Regions from separate parts of the Photobacterium swingsii genome, predicted to be linked through region 1. Evidence: riboswitches for the same ligand, from Rfam matches in the RefSeq annotation. Region 1 holds a riboswitch; each other region holds the start of a gene.
What was found. Region 1 has a riboswitch for thiamine pyrophosphate ahead of thiD (bifunctional hydroxymethylpyrimidine kinase/phosphomethylpyrimidine kinase). Riboswitches for the same ligand answer to the same signal wherever they lie in the genome.

Region 1 (4,214 bases):
CCAAGGGATAAGGCGTTTAAGTGCTTTATCCGCAAAAAAATAGAGCGCAATTGAGAATGACGCGAGAATAAAGAGCGCAGCGAACATTTCATCGATCAACATACGCGCGTTAGCTTGTAACATTAGGTAGCCTAAGCCTTCGCTGGAGCCAACCCATTCACCAACAACCGCACCAATAGGAGCCACAACTACTGCAACTCGAATACCTGATGCTAATGCTGGTAAAGCCGCAGGCAGACGAATGTGACGTAACAACTGCCATTTGTTGGCTCCCATTGTTTTTGCCAGATCTAAATAGCCCGTTGGTGTGTGACGTAATCCGTCGTAACAGCAGGTAGTAACAGGAAAGAAAATGATGAGTGCAGCCATGACGACTTTGGACGCAATGCCATAGCCCAGCCAAAGCATCAAAATAGGGGCAATGGCAAAGACAGGAATTGCTTGGCTTGCGATTAAAATAGGCAATAACCAACGTCTTAGGGGATCAAACAATAACATCTGCAGTGCAAACATTAGTCCCATAGAAAGCCCAAGCAACAGCCCCAATAAGACTTCAGATGCGGTGACTGATGCGTGATAAAACAAGACGTCATAACGCTGAAGTAATTTTTCAAACACGGCCATTGGTGTCGGTAGAATAAAGCTAGGCAAGTCAAATAAAACAACGGCTAATTGCCATAACCCGAGGATGATAGCCATACTAATCAGCAGGCGGATCACTGGGTGTGATACTGTATTTGACCATGATAGGGTTCGCTCACTTGCCTGCAAAGCAAGCTGAGGGTGATTAGCCATAATCTTGTTCCAAACGCGTGATGATATTTTGCTGATGCTGTGCGAGCTCTGCTGTGTAATCTCGTGGGGTTTGCCCTTGTGGTGTCGGTAGTGAAACCATCGCGGCAGGTGAGCCAGACATGAATAGGATTTGATCTCCTAATCGCAATGCTTCTTGCGGATCGTGGGTAATTAACAATACGGTCTTCCCTTTTAGTAAGGTGGCCGCAAGTGTTTGTAATTTATGACGTGTTACGGCATCTAATGCCGAAAAAGGTTCATCCATTAATACGATAGGCTTGTCTTGTAACAGCGTACGGGCAAGTGCAACACGTTGTCGCATACCGCCTGATAAGCTATCGGGGCGGGCATGGATGTGCTCACCAAGGCCGACATGGTTAAGTAATTCGCATGCGCGTTCTAGGCTATTTTCTGTTGGTTGCTCTGGGCTAAAGCGAGTGCTTAAACAGACATTATTAAGCACAGATAACCAAGGTAATAGTAGATCCTGCTGTGCCATGTACGCCACACGCCCTTCAATGGGAAGCTGATCTGAGACGGTGAGAGAACCTTGCCAATCTGCTTGCTCATTTAATAAGCCCGCCAATAAACGCAATAAGGATGTTTTGCCGCAACCACTTTTGCCTAGAATACAACTCCACTGACCTTGAGGTAGTGTGAGGTTGAGCTGTGAAAAAAGTGGTTGTTCACTGCTGTGGTAGCGAAGTTGGCATTGTGTCAGTGCGACAGCGACGCCTGCTTGCTCTCCTGCGCGGTGACTCATGGGTTGACTCATAGGGGGCATTGTTCTGTCCGTATTTTTATGCGGTTGGATCAAAATGACCAGCAAAGAAGTGATGAACAGGGCCGTGACCAGAGCCGATGTCTAATGAATCTGCATGATAGATAGCATGGGAAATGTAACCTTTTGCGTGAGTGACTGCCTCGACCAAATCGTAGCCTTGAGCGAGGAAAGATGCGATAGCAGCAGAAAGGGTACAACCCGTACCATGGGTATTTTTGGTCTGAATACGATGGGTACTAAAGCGAAACACATCATCGGCAGTAATGAGTAGGTCGGTACTGTTTTCGCTTTGCTCTAGATGGCCACCTTTTAGTAATACAGTTTTTGTATTGAGTTGGCGAAGATCCTCGATTAACGCATCCATTTCAGAATCAGTTTGAGGCACAGCGCAGCCTAGTAATGCCGCCGCTTCTGGTAGGTTGGGGGTAATAACATCGGCGAGGGGAAGAAGCATGTCTTTAAGTGTAGAGATAGCATCTTGTTGGAGTAATAAATCACCGCTAGTGGCGACCATTACTGGGTCGATCACCAAGTGGTTAGGTTGATATTGTTGTAGCTTTTTAGCAACCATAGCGATGATCTTGGTATCGCTTAACATGCCAATTTTAACGGACTTCACGTCTAAATCTGAGAAAATAGCATCAAGTTGTTGTTCAACGAATTCCGGTGAAATAGGTAAGATACCACTGACACCAAGGGTGTTTTGTGCTGTCAGCGCTGTGATAGCGGAACACGCGTAGCCACCAGTGGCAGAGATTGCTTTTATATCGGCTTGAATGCCCGCACCACCGCCACTGTCAGAGCCTGCGATGGTTAAAGTGATTGGTGTTTTAGATGGCGTTACCATAATTTATCCCTAAAATTGATGTAGGGATAACAGGTGCCAATAGTGCGATCTTAAGCGATCGGAATAGGGGACACAGCTGTTAGTTCCCTACGCCAGTGTTAACTGGATCAGGTTCAACGGGTCCCGCTTGGTATGTATACCTTGCAGTCTCAGCCTAAGGCTCCCCGACTAACTTTCAAACACACTGAAAATATCAATATGTTTAGCATTTTGTATGGCAGGGATTATAACGCAATCACGTGGATCATCTACCCCTATTCGAGATTATTTAAGATTTAGTCACTGTGTAAGTATTATAAGGTGATGAAATTATTGGAATAAAATCGTGTTAAGAATGGGGCAGATAACCAAATAGAAAGGTGGTGGGGGAGCCCATATCATAAATGTTGGATAGCAAAAAGGCGCTAAATAAGCGCCTTTTTGAGTCATGCATTCGAGTGAATTACATTTTTTTACAGTAAGCTGCGATAAGTACCATAGTTGTACCCGCTGCTTTACCGCTGATGTGTAGTGGGTTGTCGTTTAGACGAATACCACGAACAGCAGTACCTTGTTTAACAACAAGGCTAGAACCTTTAACTGGAAGGTCTTTAATCACAGTAACGTTATCGCCAGCTTGTAGCGGTGTACCGTTAACGTCAACAGTTTGGATTGATTCAAGCTCTTCAAGTGCGATGCCTTTCTCAGCCCATTCAACCATGTCTTCTTCCATGTACATCATGTCTTTAAGGTCTTGAGCCCAAGATTCTGATGCCGCAAGACGGTTAAGCATGCGGTAAGCCATGATTTGAACAGCTGGAGTTTGGCTCCACATGCTGTCGTTAAGACAACGCCAGTGGTTAGCTTCAACTGTATCTGCATCTTCGATTTGTCCACGACAAGTATCACAAACCATTACACAACAACCAGCAGTTTGATCCGGTGATGCTGGCACTTCATAAACACTTAGGTTGCTGTCTGAAGAACAAAGCTCACACTTAGATTCGCTGCGTTGTTTTAGAATATTTTCAATAGTCATTAGAAATTGTCCGTAGATTTTGTGAGGCCGTATTATGCCACCATTTAGTGAATTTGGAAGGCAAATGGGCATATATCACACAATTATATTGTAGCGACATACGGTTTAGTACAGCAAAAATAGCGCAAAAGTAAAAAAACGCAATTAATTATAGTTACAGCTATAAAGAAAAAGCATAATTAGCCGATGTTTAGTAGCATGCAAACAACATAATTAGAACATACATAAAGGATGATTATGAAAAAGGCCATTGCACTTATTAGCTTAGTAGCCCTGTTTGGCTGCACGGAAGAAGAAATCAAAGACACGCTGTCAGGCAAAACCAAGGTGTTTGCGGTTGAAAGCGTCGAAGTTGCGGGCTTAAGTGGCTTAGCGGACGGCACGCACTCTGTGACAGATAGCAAATTGGCGAGCCTTTTACCCGATGTATTCCCTAATGGGACTAAAGCTGATTTAGATAATTACGGAATTGGCACGCATGGGTCATCATGTGCGAAGATCGATACTACAACACCAGTATGTTTTGAAGATGGAAAAAGCTGTACGCCATCTGAAATGAAACAACTGAACTTGAAAGTGTATAAAATTGATCTTACAGATATCAAGTCAGCCTATGAGAACGCTAAGTTTTTCCCTACTTTGGCGACACAGTTAGGTATTGAAGGTTTAAGCCAGATTGATATCCAAGAAGTTAATTGTCCATAAATTAACGTATTTCCGGTAACGAACAAGACAAACCGCACTCATTGGGTGCGGTTTTTTTATGATAA
Region 2 (4,214 bases), on a different replicon from region 1:
TCCCAACGAAATTCAAAGCGGGCTTTTGATAAGGCATTATCGCGGACTTGCGCACCAGGATGACCCTTCGCAAGATCAGCCGCATGAGCACATAACTTATAGGTAATCAGACCCACTTTAACGTCTTCTTTATTCGGTAAGCCAAGATGTTCTTTAGGGGTAACGTAACAAAGCATGGCACAGCCATACCAACCTATCATGGCGGCGCCAATACCCGAGGTAATGTGATCGTAACCGGGTGCAATATCAGTAGTCAGCGGGCCTAATGTATAGAAAGGGGCTTCATGGCAGTGCTTAAGTTGCTCTTCCATGTTTTCTTTAATCATATGCATTGGCACATGCCCAGGGCCTTCGATCATCACCTGAACATCGTATTCCCAAGCGACTTTCGTTAATTCACCTAGGGTACGTAGCTCACTAAATTGCGCTTCATCATTAGCATCGGCCACAGAACCAGGACGAAGGCCATCGCCTAACGAGAGTGAAATATCGTACTTGGCACAAATCTCACAGATCTCACGAAAATGAAGGTACAAGAAACTTTCTTCGTGGTGAGCCAGACACCACTTCGCCATGATAGAGCCACCGCGAGACACTATGCCAGTCACGCGTTTTGCCGTCATAGGCACATAGCGCAGCAATACACCCGCATGGATAGTAAAGTAATCAACCCCTTGCTCCGCTTGTTCTAGTAACGTATCTCTGAAAACGTCCCAAGTGAGGTTTTCGGCGATGCCATTCACTTTTTCAAGTGCTTGGTACATAGGTACTGTACCGATCGGAACTGGACTATTGCGAATGATCCACTCACGTGTTTCGTGGATATTACGCCCTGTCGATAAATCCATCACAGTATCGCCGCCCCAACGAGTCGACCACACTAACTTCTCAACTTCCTCCTCTATGGAGGAACTCACTGAGGAGTTACCAATATTGGCGTTCACTTTAACTAAGAAATTACGGCCAATGATCATTGGCTCTGATTCTGGGTGGTTAATATTGGCAGGAATAATTGCTCGACCTTCAGCAATTTCTTTGCGAACGAACTCGGCTGAAATTTCTTCTGGTAGATTAGCACCAAAATTCATACCGGGGTGCTGATGGTTCAAGACCTCGTCACGGTATTTTGCACGCCCCATGTTCTCGCGAATGGCGATATATTCCATTTCAGGCGTTATCACACCTTGGCGCGCATAATGGAGCTGAGTAACGCATGCCCCCTCTTTCGCACGACGAATACGTGCTCGCTCACCAAAACGAAGCTCATCTAAGCTGTCATCAGCAAGGCGCTCTTTAGAGTAAGCGGAACTCAGATCATCAAGCAGCTCGGTGTCATTACGTTCAGTAATCCAAACCTCTCGCACCTTTGGTAATCCCGCGTAGATATCAATATCTTGCTCAGGATCGGTGTAGAAACCTGAAGTGTCGTAAACACGAATCGCTTCATTAGGCTCTAAGATAGGCTGATCTTTAGTACCACCCACTAAGCTATCGGCCAGTGCAATTTCTCGCATGGGTACTTGGATATCAGGGCGGCTACCTTCAACATAGACCTTCTGGGAGTTAGGGTATGGTTGGGCAGTAAGTGAATCTATAAATTGTTTAGCTTCCAGTCTCGCTTGTTTGCGAATCGACATAGCAAAATCCTTACGGTTCCATGGTTGGGATATTTGCTTGGCGGATTGGTGCATAAACAAGAGGCGTACACGTAGGGTGTGCAGCATCATCTGATAGCTTAACAGCGACGAAAAGATATATTAGTGCCGTTAAACAGAAGATTTTCTCTTGTTCCCTTCGCAGGTATTAGCCTGATCAGGTTCTACGGATCCCGCAATGCGGTCTCAGCCAAATGGCACTCCGACAAGTTTCAGCAAGGAGTATAGGGAAGGGAAGAAAGCGCAGCAAGGGCGAAACCAATAAATCTGGTCTAAGCAGTACAAAAAAGAAAGGCTGCCAAAGCAGCCTTATCCATTATTTTGAAAATTTCTTTACCAGCGCTTTCAATAGCGATGAATGCGTTTCTCTCAACTCACCGAGCTTATGAGTAATTTTCGGTGCACCTTCATCATCAAAAAGTTTTGGTACAGCAACACGTTGCGATGAGTAGATCCCAGTATGACCACTAAAGTAATATGCGGTATAGCAAGCAATAGCGAAATACAACATATGGTCAGCACCAAACAACTCCACGCCCATAATGGTACAAGCCAAAGGTGTATTCGTCGCTGCGGCAAAAACAGCTAAAAAGCCCAATGCTGCAAATAAATCAACAGGCGCTCCCATTACCCAAGCCATGGTGTTACCTAATGTCGCACCGACAAAAAAGAGCGGAGTGACTTCTCCCCCTTTGTATCCTGCCGCTAAGGTAATTGCCGTTAGTAATAATTTTAGAGCCCAGCTATACCATTCAGCCCCACCGTCGGTGAAGGCACTCAATATACTGACACCGCCTTCACGCGTACTGTAAACACCTAACCCGATATAATCATAGTTACCAATCCAATGTGTTATTCCAATCACCATCAAGCCACCCGTGACTACAATGACGTAAGGGTTTTTTAATGTAGCTTTGAAAATATCTTTAAATGCATGGGTTAACTCACCAAATAAATAACCCGCTAAGCCAAAAGCAATAGACGCAAAGACTATCTTCACCATCAGCCAAACATCGACTTTTAGCACATGATCGAAGATCGTAATATTTTCGAGGAAATCAATACGGTAATGCGTATGATGCGCACCTAAAGCCGTACATACAAGATCCGCCAGAATGGCAGCAAATAAGGCAGGAATAATCGCGTCATAACGCAAGCGACCAATAGCTAAGACTTCCAACGCAAAGATAGCGCCGGTTAGCGGAGTTCCAAATACGGCGCCAAACCCCGCAGCAACCCCCGCGATTAATATGAGCCGAGTATCCGCCTCGTTAAGTTTAAAAACACGCGCTAACCAGTGGGTTGTTGCGCCACCAATTTGCACCGCTGTACCTTCACGGCCCGCCGAACCACCAAACAAGTGTGTAATTACCGTCGTAATTAATACCAATGGTCCCATGCGAGTGGGAATACCAGCACCAGGTTGATGTATCTCATCCATGATCAGATTATTGCCGCCCTCTGAGTTTTTACCCAGATTTCGATAGCAATAGACAATCACAATACCTGCGAGAGGTAACAAATAAATCAGCCATGGGTTATCAACACGTATCGTTGTCGCTGTGCTTAGGATCCATAAAAAGAACGCATTCAACGAGCCGACCAAAATAGCGACAGGTGTAATAAGAAGAGTCCAGCGAACAATCTGGATCAGTATTTTGGGGTTTGCACTTAGAGGATGAGCCATACTGTCTCTATTTATCTCTTAAATGAATTTCTAAGGATAGACAATATGATAGACAAATACCCCACCATAGATAGATCTATCCTAACTATAGTAGGAGTCATTATCTCAGTGTGAGCGGTTAAAGGTGGAACTCCATCACCCGTGATCGGCTAGATAAGCCATCAGCAAGCAAATCCTACCCTTACACAGAAAAAATAACAAGATGAAAACCAGCTTTCCAGTTCCAGTATTTCTGCTCACGCCATAAAGATGGCAGGGGTGGAGAGAGCCAAACACCCAACACGCGCTGATTGTCGGTAGCGGTGAATCCGCTACACCAGAAACGAAAAAGGCTCCAGCATTTCTGCTAGAGCCTTAAAGATGGCAGGGGTGGAGAGAGCCGAACGCCCAACACGCGCTGATTGTCGGTAGCGGTGAATCCGCTGCTTGAACACTAAACACCAGAAACGAAAAAGGCTCCAGCATTTCTGCTAGCGCCTTAAAGATGGCAGGGGTAGAGAGAGCCGAACGCCCAACATGCGCTGATTGTCGGTAGCGGTGAATCCGCTGCTTGAACACTAAACACCAGAAACGAAAAAGGCTCCAGCATTTCTGCTAGAGCCTTAAAGATGGCAGGGGTGGAGAGATTCGAACTCCCAACACGCGGATTTGGAATCCGCTGCTCTGCCAATTGGAGCTACACCCCTATTAGTTATTTTAAAGACTTAACTCTGTCTGAATAAGTGGCGGAGCGGACGGGACTCGAACCCGCGACCCCCGGCGTGACAGGCCGGTATTCTAACCAACTGAACTACCGCTCCACACGGTGATAAACAGTCAACTGTCTATCCGATACACGTCGTTCAATACGTATATCTAAATTTGAAGCCTGG
Region 3 (4,214 bases), 410 kb from region 1:
GCGGTATGCTAGCAGGTCACGAAGAAAGTAACGGTGAAATCATCGAGCAAGATGGTAAAACCTTCATGAAATTCTACGGCATGTCTTCACAAAGCGCGATGGACAAGCACTCAGGCGGCGTTGCGAAATACCGCGCAGCTGAAGGTAAAACCGTACTATTGCCTTACCGTGGCCCTGTTGAAAACACTATCCAAGACATCATGGGTGGCGTACGTTCTACTTGTACTTACGTAGGTGCAGCGCAGCTTAAAGAACTCACTAAGCGCACGACCTTCATCCGCGTTCAAGAACAAGAAAACAACGTGTTTGGTAAAGAGTAAGCACTCATACAGCATGTAACAAAATAAAGACTATCAGGCCGCTTTTTAGCGGCCTTTTTTGTATCTTATAGTTCAGAATCGTTTCACCTGTTCTTCACTATTATTATTACCAAAGCTTCGTTTTGTTACAGCAGAATAAATGACTTGCTCGTTTTAAATAACCCTTGCTTATTTATTGTAGTTGCTCATATACCGATAAGCGTCCAATAAGAAAGGTAACTGCAGAAAATATTCCTTGACCAATCACCCACAGAAGCAATACAAGTAGCAATGGATGCTGATATCAATAGTAATACACAGAGAAAAAACAAGGATAGACGATGAAATTAGCCTTACGTAAAGCTCAATCGAGCGACCTAGATTATCTCGTCGAGCTACGTGACGCCACTATGCGTGATTATCTTCTTGAAATTGGAGGGAACGTAACACGTGAAGCTTACGAACGGAATATCATGTGGAAATTTGAAGAAGCAGCGCAAATCATCCAAGTTGATGGTCAAGACGCAGGGTTCTGGCGCGTCGTTTTCGAGGAAGACAAAAACCGTTTCTACTTAGATTTAGTCCAAGTTCACCCTGACTTCAATGGTAGAGGCATAGGTAAAACGCTCATTCACAACCTTATCGACCAAGCGCAGTCAGAGGGCAAAGGGCTCGCTCTGTCTGTTTGGAAGATCAACGTTGCAGCTCGTCGCCTATATGAGAAGCTCGGTTTCGTTATTTATGGTGAAGATGGTAATGAATGGTTGCTAGAATATAAATACGCTTAATTATAATTAGTCTAATAACACCGAAGTTAGAGACTGGTTATTTTCATCACTTGTAAAAGGTCTCCAATCCCCTCTAAAAGTGCCAATCTAAGTTTGATACTCTCGGTTAAAATTACGCAGTATTACTGAATTTAACGGGTAACACTTTAAACACGGCTGGCCTAGGTTTCGAAAATATAACCGCATAAATTTGATACCCACAGACCTTTCAAAAAAGTCTGTGGGTACTGACTTACCCAATCAGATCACGTACCGCGGTTCTTGGGCATTCGGCATGACAGATCGCTGAAACCAGTGCCACACTGTCGACTCCAGTTGCTATCACCGCATCAAGATTTGATGCATTAATCCCGCCGATTGCCACTATAGGTAAGGGACTTTGGGCGACGGCATTCGCCAGTCCATCAATGCCCCACTCCTTTTGGATATTGGTTTTCGTCGGGGTCGCAAAGATTGCGCTCAATCCTATGTAGTCAATAGGTAAATGTTTGGCTTCAATCAGTTGCTGTTCATTTTCTACCGACAGTCCCAGTATCTTATCTTTACCAATCAATTGACGTGCGATGTTAGCTGGCATATCAGATTGGCCCAGATGTACACCGTCTGCATCGACAGCCAAGGCCACATCGACACGATCATTAATAATGAGTGGAACCCCAGTGCCCTGCAAAATCGTTTTAACGGCTAAGGCTCTTTCAATAAAGGTACGCACATCACCATGCTTTTCTCGAACCTGTACCATAGTCACACCGCCAATAACGGCTTCTTTAACCACACGTTTCATGGTTTCAAGATCTTGCAGGTCATCAGTTACCAGATATAAACGACACGAACGCATTATTCCCCCCAACACTAAGCCAACTTCAGACGCTGGATGATCATTTCTTCATCAAGCTGATACAGAATATCGAGCAAATTACACTGCAAGCTACCTGGGCCTTTCGACTGTTCGGCAGCCATTTCACCTGCTACGCCGAGTATCGCCGCAGCTGCTAATCCAGTCTCTTCTCCGATAGCCGCAAAAGCACCAGTCAGTGCACTGAGGGTACAGCCCATTCCCGTTACGTGAGGCATCATGGCATGACCATTATGAAGCTGGATCTGCCCTTCATCTGTTACAACAAAATCAACTTCACCTGAAATCACGACATTGCATTGATACTCTCGGATCAAAAAGCGCGCTGCACCTACTGCCGCTTCAGTGCTATCAAGTGCATCGACGCCTTTGTTTTGCCCTTTTTCACCCGCTAAAGAAATGATTTCTGAAGCATTGCCTCGAATAATCAACTTCTTAGCCGCCTTCGCAATTTGGCGAGACGTTTCTGTTCGTAAGCGGCTGGCACCACAACCAACAGGATCAAGCACAACCGTTTTATTATGGATATTTGCCTGCTCGACAGCGAATACCATACGTGGCACCCATACACTGTCCAAGGTACCAATATTAATGACCAGTGCGCCGGCAAAAGACATCATTTCAGCCATTTCTTCACGAGAATGTGCCATGATCGGCGAAGCACCAATGGCCAGTAGCGCATTGGCAGTATTGTTCATGACGACATAATTGGTCAGGTTCACAACCAGTGGTTTCTGCTCACGAACGGCATGCAGAGCGTTAATGATGGTTTGTGTGTTCATGTTTTCCCTCAGCGATTGCTGTTATCAATTCCGGTAGCGGATAGGAAGAACCTGAGGGAAGAAACTGATATGAATACTGAGGCTGGATTCGACATATTTTGCTCCAGCCAAGCCAATAATGTTGATAAAGGTGGATCATCATTAGCTAGACATATAGTTCCCTACGCCAGTGCGAACTGAATCAGGTTCAACGGGTTTCGTAATATACGCTCTCAGCCTTTCGGCACCCCGACTATCTTTTCAAATAGTAACAAGCTCAATGGAAGAACGACAGACAAAACTTATTAGGTCTTTGTTGAGTGCCACCTATTGCTGCGATCCCCCTATTCCTCCCTCAAAAATTCCATAGAAATCTACTCTTCAGCACCTATTGAGATAGTATTTTTCGAGAAAACGCGCATAATCTGGCTATACAACACTCTAGAAGAAATTACCTATGACTGACTTTCAATATTACTTTCATCAACTTCCTTGTTTTAACTGTAAAAAAACCACAGTAAGTACTGATCTTGGTTGGTTAACCGCGGCGATGAAAGAAGATGTCTTGGCACAACTGGCTGCAATTATCGAACAGGGTAAGGTTGAAGCTGATCTTTCAGTGAACGTAACCTGTACTAAAGACGAAGCGCGTGATTACTTATTACTGAATTTCTACGGTTATTCAGAAGAAGAACTTGCAGATCAAATTGAAGCAGACGACGAGCAAGAAGTCGCAGATGAAATAGCGGAACTACTGGCAGACGGTAACGAAAAGGCCGTTTTTGAGCACGAAATCGCGCTACAAAGTTGTACTGATTGCGACATTGATTAATCGTTGATCAAGTGTAATCACTGAATCAAGCGTATAAATAAGCCCCGTACCTGTTGGTAATATCAACGGGTACGGGGCTTTTTTTGCTGAGTTGCAAGCACTCAATATCCGCTAGCTAATCCCTATTCCATGGGTAAATTTTTTCTGACGTGTGCTTTTGAAAAAACTCATAATTGTGCTGCATAAAGTCATCTTTTTTGAGTGCTTTTGGGTTCCACTGCTTAAGATCTAACTCAAAATCAAAATCAGATGCGGTTAAGTGCAGCTGACTAAATTTACGTTTTGCTATTCTGTAAATCGCGGTATCTGGTTCATGACAATCAAACACAATCTGTTGTTCAGCTTGATTATTAACTGTCAGTTTAGCTTCGTATGGCGTTGCTAGGGTGCAAGGTGTTTTCTTGATGAAAGTAAAAAGAAAATCACCATCGTATGTCGTGTTTAGGTAGATCGCTAATTCGCGATCCACATCAACCTGACGAAACACCAATTGCTTCGTATGTGGCGTGCGTGCACTTTGCATTGCAGTCGTATCGGGGCTAATCAGTTGGCTATCTATCCATAACCACCCCATATCATGCTTCATGTAGGTCAACGCCCGATAAGACTGGTAACCTAAATAGCTAAAAATCGAGAGACCGATAACGCCAAGGACTAATAAGGCTTTATACAAGGTTT
Region 4 (4,214 bases), on a different replicon from region 1:
CGTTGGCCTATATGGGGCTAGAAGCGGGGAAAACACTGTCTGACTTTTCAATTGATAAAGTCTTTATTGGTTCTTGTACCAACTCACGGATAGAAGATATGCGCGCCGCTGCCGCTATCGCAAAAGGCCGCAAAGTTGCCGCCAATGTTCAAGCGCTGGTTGTGCCAGGATCTGAGCAAGTCAAAGCCCAAGCAGAGCAAGAAGGCTTGGATAAAATATTCATCGATGCAGGCTTTGAATGGCGTCTACCAGGTTGCTCTATGTGTCTCGCGATGAACAACGACCGCCTAGGGCCAAAAGAGCGCTGCGCCTCCACCAGCAATCGTAACTTTGAAGGTCGCCAAGGCCGTGATGGCCGCACCCACCTTGTCAGCCCAGCAATGGCAGCCGCTGCCGCGTGCGCAGGCCATTTTGTAGATATTCGTGACTTAGACAGCGCAACGGCATAATCGAGAGGAAGGTAACAATGGCAGGTTTTAAACAACATACAGGCTTGGTTGTGCCGCTAGATATCGCCAACATCGATACCGACGCAATCATCCCTAAGCAATTTCTACAAAAAGTGACACGTACAGGCTTTGGAAAACATTTGTTCCACGACTGGCGTTTTCTTGATGATGCCGGCGAACAAGCAAACCCTGAATTTGTAATGAATGCGCCGCGCTATCAAGGGGCAAGTATTTTGCTGGCACGTGAGAACTTCGGTTGTGGCTCTTCACGTGAACATGCGCCGTGGGCGCTAGCAGATTACGGCATCCAAGTGATGATCGCACCGAGTTTTGCCGACATTTTTTATGGCAACTCGATCAACAACCAAATGGTGCCAGTACGCTTGCGTGAACAAGAAGTCGATGAGATTTTCCAGTTTGTCGAAAACACAGAAGGTGCTGAGATCCAGGTCGATTTAGAAGCCATGTTAGTCACGGCTAACGGCAAGCAATACCACTTTGAGATTGATGAATTCCGCCGTCATTGCTTATTGAATGGGTTGGATAACATCGGCCTGACGCTGCAACATGAAGATAAAATTGCCGCTTACGAAGATAATATCCCTGAATTTTTAAGGTAAACATTGTATTTGTTAGCGTTTACTTACGTGATAAGAGCTAACCACAACACCCTGCCTCGCAGGGTGTTGTTTTATCTTCTACTTGCTATTTACTGCTTACACCACTTATACCAATCTGGGTAAGTAAATGTTCAGGTGATTGCGCAGGAAAAAGTACTGAAAACAAGGCGTAGATTGCAGATAGCTAGTTGTTCTACCTACAAAATCTATAACGCAGTTATCATTGATTTTAACCAGCAAGAACGATCAGTTACTTAGTTAGATTGGTATTCTTCAACCGACTGTAAACTCTGCAATAAAAAGCCGTTCACCTCGGTCTATAGTTGTTATACCAATCTGGTTAAGTAAATGTTCAGGTGATTGCGCAGGAAAAAAGCACTGAAAACAAGGCGTAGATTGCAGATGGCTAGTTATTCTATCTACAAAATCTATAGCGCAGTTATCACTGATTTTAACCAGCAAGAACGATCAGTTACTTAGTTAGATTGGTATTAGGTTATTACAGATTAAAAAGGTTGATTATGCCGTCTCGTCTTTCACTTACCTTACACCTTATTTTGGCTTCATTCATTTTACTCGTCAGCAGCACAGTGTTCGCAGCCCCCAAAGCGGATTTATGGCCATACTGGCAAGGCAGTGATGAGGCTAATTCCATGCCAATCAATCATCAATTGTGGCAACAGACGCTTAATCACTACATAGTGCAACAGGGTGAGCAAACACTAATTAGCTATCACCAAATCGATCAAGAGGGAAAATGGCAGCTTGATCGCTACATTCGAGAAATGAGTAAACTCAACCCGTTGGCATACCGCAAAGCAGAACAATTTGCCTACTGGGTCAATCTGTATAATGCACTGACCGTCAAACTCATTGTTGATAATTACCCCGTCAAATCGATCACAAAACTCGGCGGCTTGTTTAGTTTTGGTCCATGGGATGATGAAGTGGTCACGGTCAACGGCAAAAAGCTCACCCTCAATGATATCGAGCACCGTATCTTGCGTCCGATTTGGCAAGACAAACGTATTCACTATGCAGTGAACTGTGCGAGTCTAGGTTGCCCTAACCTACAACCCCATGCCTTCACGGCCAGCAATAGTAACCACTTACTCGATCTAGCCGCCAAACAATTCATCAACAGTAAAAAAGGCGTTCTTAGCACGAATAACAAGACCCAGCTGTCGTCCATCTACGATTGGTATCAAGCAGACTTCGGCGACACAACGCAGCTCCAGCAACACTTAAATCAGTACCGCACCACACCTGTGGTACTCAAAACAATTGATTATGATTACGACTGGGCATTGAACGAGGCAAAATAATGCCAATCATTGTCTTCATGCCCTAGCAACACCACGCTTGCACTATTACAATGACGACGTTCTCATTGGGGAGCTAAATAGAAGGTTTACACTTTCTTTCGGCTGAGATTGCACACGCAGAACCCACAGAACCTGAACCAGCTAATACTGGCGTAGGAATTGAGAAGTCGCTAAGTCAGCCTCTGTTATTAGGTCGCCCTTAAGCCACCCTTTTCTCAACCCTCGCTCATTTGATTTATTGCCAGCAGGATGCATCGGCATCAGGAGCGCTTTGTGAAAAAACTACTACCTTTACTTACCTTAACGCTTGCGAGCAGCAGTGTATTTGCCACCGAACAAGACCCAAAAGCAACACTAACGGTTTATACCTATAGCTCATTTGCCTCAGATTGGGGGCCAGGCCCAGCCATTAAAACCGCATTTGAAGCTGAGTGTGACTGTCACTTAAACTTAGTGGCGCTCGATGATGGCGTGTCTATTCTTAACCGCGTGCGCTTGGAAGGTAACAACAGCAAAGCAGATATCTTATTAGGGCTTGATAACAACCTTATCGAAGAAGCTAAAAAAACAGGTCTGCTAGCACAACACAAGGTCGATACCAGCAAAGTTACGCTGCCAAATGGCTGGAATGACACCACCTTTGTGCCTTACGATTATGGTTACTTTGCCTTTGTTTACGATAACACTAAGTTGAAGAACCCACCAAAGAGCTTAAAAGAATTAGTCGAACGTGATGACCTATCGATCCTTTACCAAGATCCTCGTACTTCAACCCCTGGCCAAGGCTTGATGCTGTGGATGAAATCGGTTTATGGCGATCAAGCAGCCAATGCCTGGCAGCAACTGGCCAAGAAAACAGTCACCGTCACCAAAGGTTGGTCCGAAGCCTATAGCATGTTCCTCAAAGGTGAGGCAGATATGGTGTTGTCATACACCACCTCTCCGGCTTACCACATCATCGCAGAACAAAAGAACCAGTATATCGCCGCTGATTTCAGCGAAGGGCATTACATGCAAGTGGAAGTGGCCGCCAAACTTAAAAACAGCCCACACCCTAAGTTAGCGGATCAATTTATGGACTTCATTGTTAGCGATGGCTTCCAATCTAATATGGCCACAGGTAACTGGATGTACCCAGTAACAAATCAACAACTGCCTGACGGTTTTAACCAGCTGACGATACCTGCAACAGCGCTTGAGTTTGATGCGAAGGAAGTCGCTAAACAACGCCGCAGCTGGATTCGCGAATGGCAACACGCCCTCACGCAATAAAGGCATTTCGTTTGAACACTCGCTTTACCTCGTTATTACCCGGCATCACTGCTGCCGGGTGCATCACCGCATTAATGGTATTTGCCATTAGTGCCCTGCTCGGACACGCCGATGAACTATCACCGCAGACATTGTGGCACGACCCGTATTTACGCCATGTCACTGGGTTTAGTTTCTACCAAGCATTCCTCTCAACCCTATTGAGTGTGGTACCTGCGATCCCCGTCGCCTATGCACTTTCTCGCCGTCAATTTATCGGACGTGCTTTGTTGTTACGGCTCTTCGCCATGACGCTGGTACTGCCTGTCTTGGTCGCCGTGTTTGGGTTACTGTCAATATATGGAAAAAGCGGCCTACTGAATCAATGGTTTGCTGCTGCAGGTTGGGATATCACCCTCAATATTTACGGATTAAGCGGTATCTTACTCGCCCACATTTTTTTAAACCTGCCCCTCGCGGTGCGTCTATTACTGCAAAGTTTAGAAGGGATCCCACATGAGCAGCATCAGCTCGCCGCACATTTAGGTGTGACAGGCTGGAACAAGTTT

Region 2: linked by a shared signal. The riboswitch ahead of thiC (phosphomethylpyrimidine synthase ThiC) and the one ahead of thiD (bifunctional hydroxymethylpyrimidine kinase/phosphomethylpyrimidine kinase) in region 1 are both predicted to bind thiamine pyrophosphate.
Region 3: linked by a shared signal. The riboswitch ahead of thiM (hydroxyethylthiazole kinase) and the one ahead of thiD (bifunctional hydroxymethylpyrimidine kinase/phosphomethylpyrimidine kinase) in region 1 are both predicted to bind thiamine pyrophosphate.
Region 4: linked by a shared signal. The riboswitch ahead of thiB (thiamine ABC transporter substrate binding subunit) and the one ahead of thiD (bifunctional hydroxymethylpyrimidine kinase/phosphomethylpyrimidine kinase) in region 1 are both predicted to bind thiamine pyrophosphate.

Annotation. Positions count from the first base shown of each region.
Region 1 is NZ_AP024853.1:121,924-126,137, forward strand. Features, by position in the region: partial or broken gene OCU77_RS17905 (ABC transporter permease) at 1-726, opposite strand, end outside; gene OCU77_RS17910 (ABC transporter ATP-binding protein) at 788-1,558, opposite strand; gene thiD (bifunctional hydroxymethylpyrimidine kinase/phosphomethylpyrimidine kinase) at 1,596-2,426, opposite strand; TPP riboswitch at 2,494-2,603, opposite strand; gene OCU77_RS17920 (PhnA domain-containing protein) at 2,869-3,444, opposite strand; gene OCU77_RS17925 (hypothetical protein) at 3,682-4,149, shown strand.
Region 2 is NZ_AP024852.1:3,731,138-3,735,351, forward strand. Features, by position in the region: gene thiC (phosphomethylpyrimidine synthase ThiC) at 1-1,637, opposite strand, end outside; TPP riboswitch at 1,773-1,870, opposite strand; gene OCU77_RS16975 (voltage-gated chloride channel family protein) at 1,972-3,342, opposite strand; fluoride riboswitch at 3,427-3,491, opposite strand; tRNA gene OCU77_RS16980 (tRNA-Trp) at 3,952-4,028, opposite strand; tRNA gene OCU77_RS16985 (tRNA-Asp) at 4,066-4,142, opposite strand; rRNA gene rrf (5S ribosomal RNA) at 4,209-4,214, opposite strand, start outside.
Region 3 is NZ_AP024853.1:1,539,351-1,543,564, reverse strand. Features, by position in the region: gene OCU77_RS23980 (GMP reductase) at 1-320, shown strand, start outside; gene OCU77_RS23975 (GNAT family N-acetyltransferase) at 641-1,087, shown strand; gene thiE (thiamine phosphate synthase) at 1,320-1,925, opposite strand; gene thiM (hydroxyethylthiazole kinase) at 1,940-2,725, opposite strand; TPP riboswitch at 2,867-2,966, opposite strand; gene OCU77_RS23960 (hypothetical protein) at 3,162-3,536, shown strand; gene OCU77_RS23955 (hypothetical protein) at 3,652-4,214, opposite strand, start outside.
Region 4 is NZ_AP024852.1:3,335,022-3,339,235, forward strand. Features, by position in the region: gene leuC (3-isopropylmalate dehydratase large subunit) at 1-449, shown strand, start outside; gene leuD (3-isopropylmalate dehydratase small subunit) at 467-1,069, shown strand; gene OCU77_RS15020 (DUF547 domain-containing protein) at 1,591-2,394, shown strand; TPP riboswitch at 2,451-2,570, shown strand; gene thiB (thiamine ABC transporter substrate binding subunit) at 2,668-3,666, shown strand; gene thiP (thiamine/thiamine pyrophosphate ABC transporter permease ThiP) at 3,741-4,214, shown strand, end outside.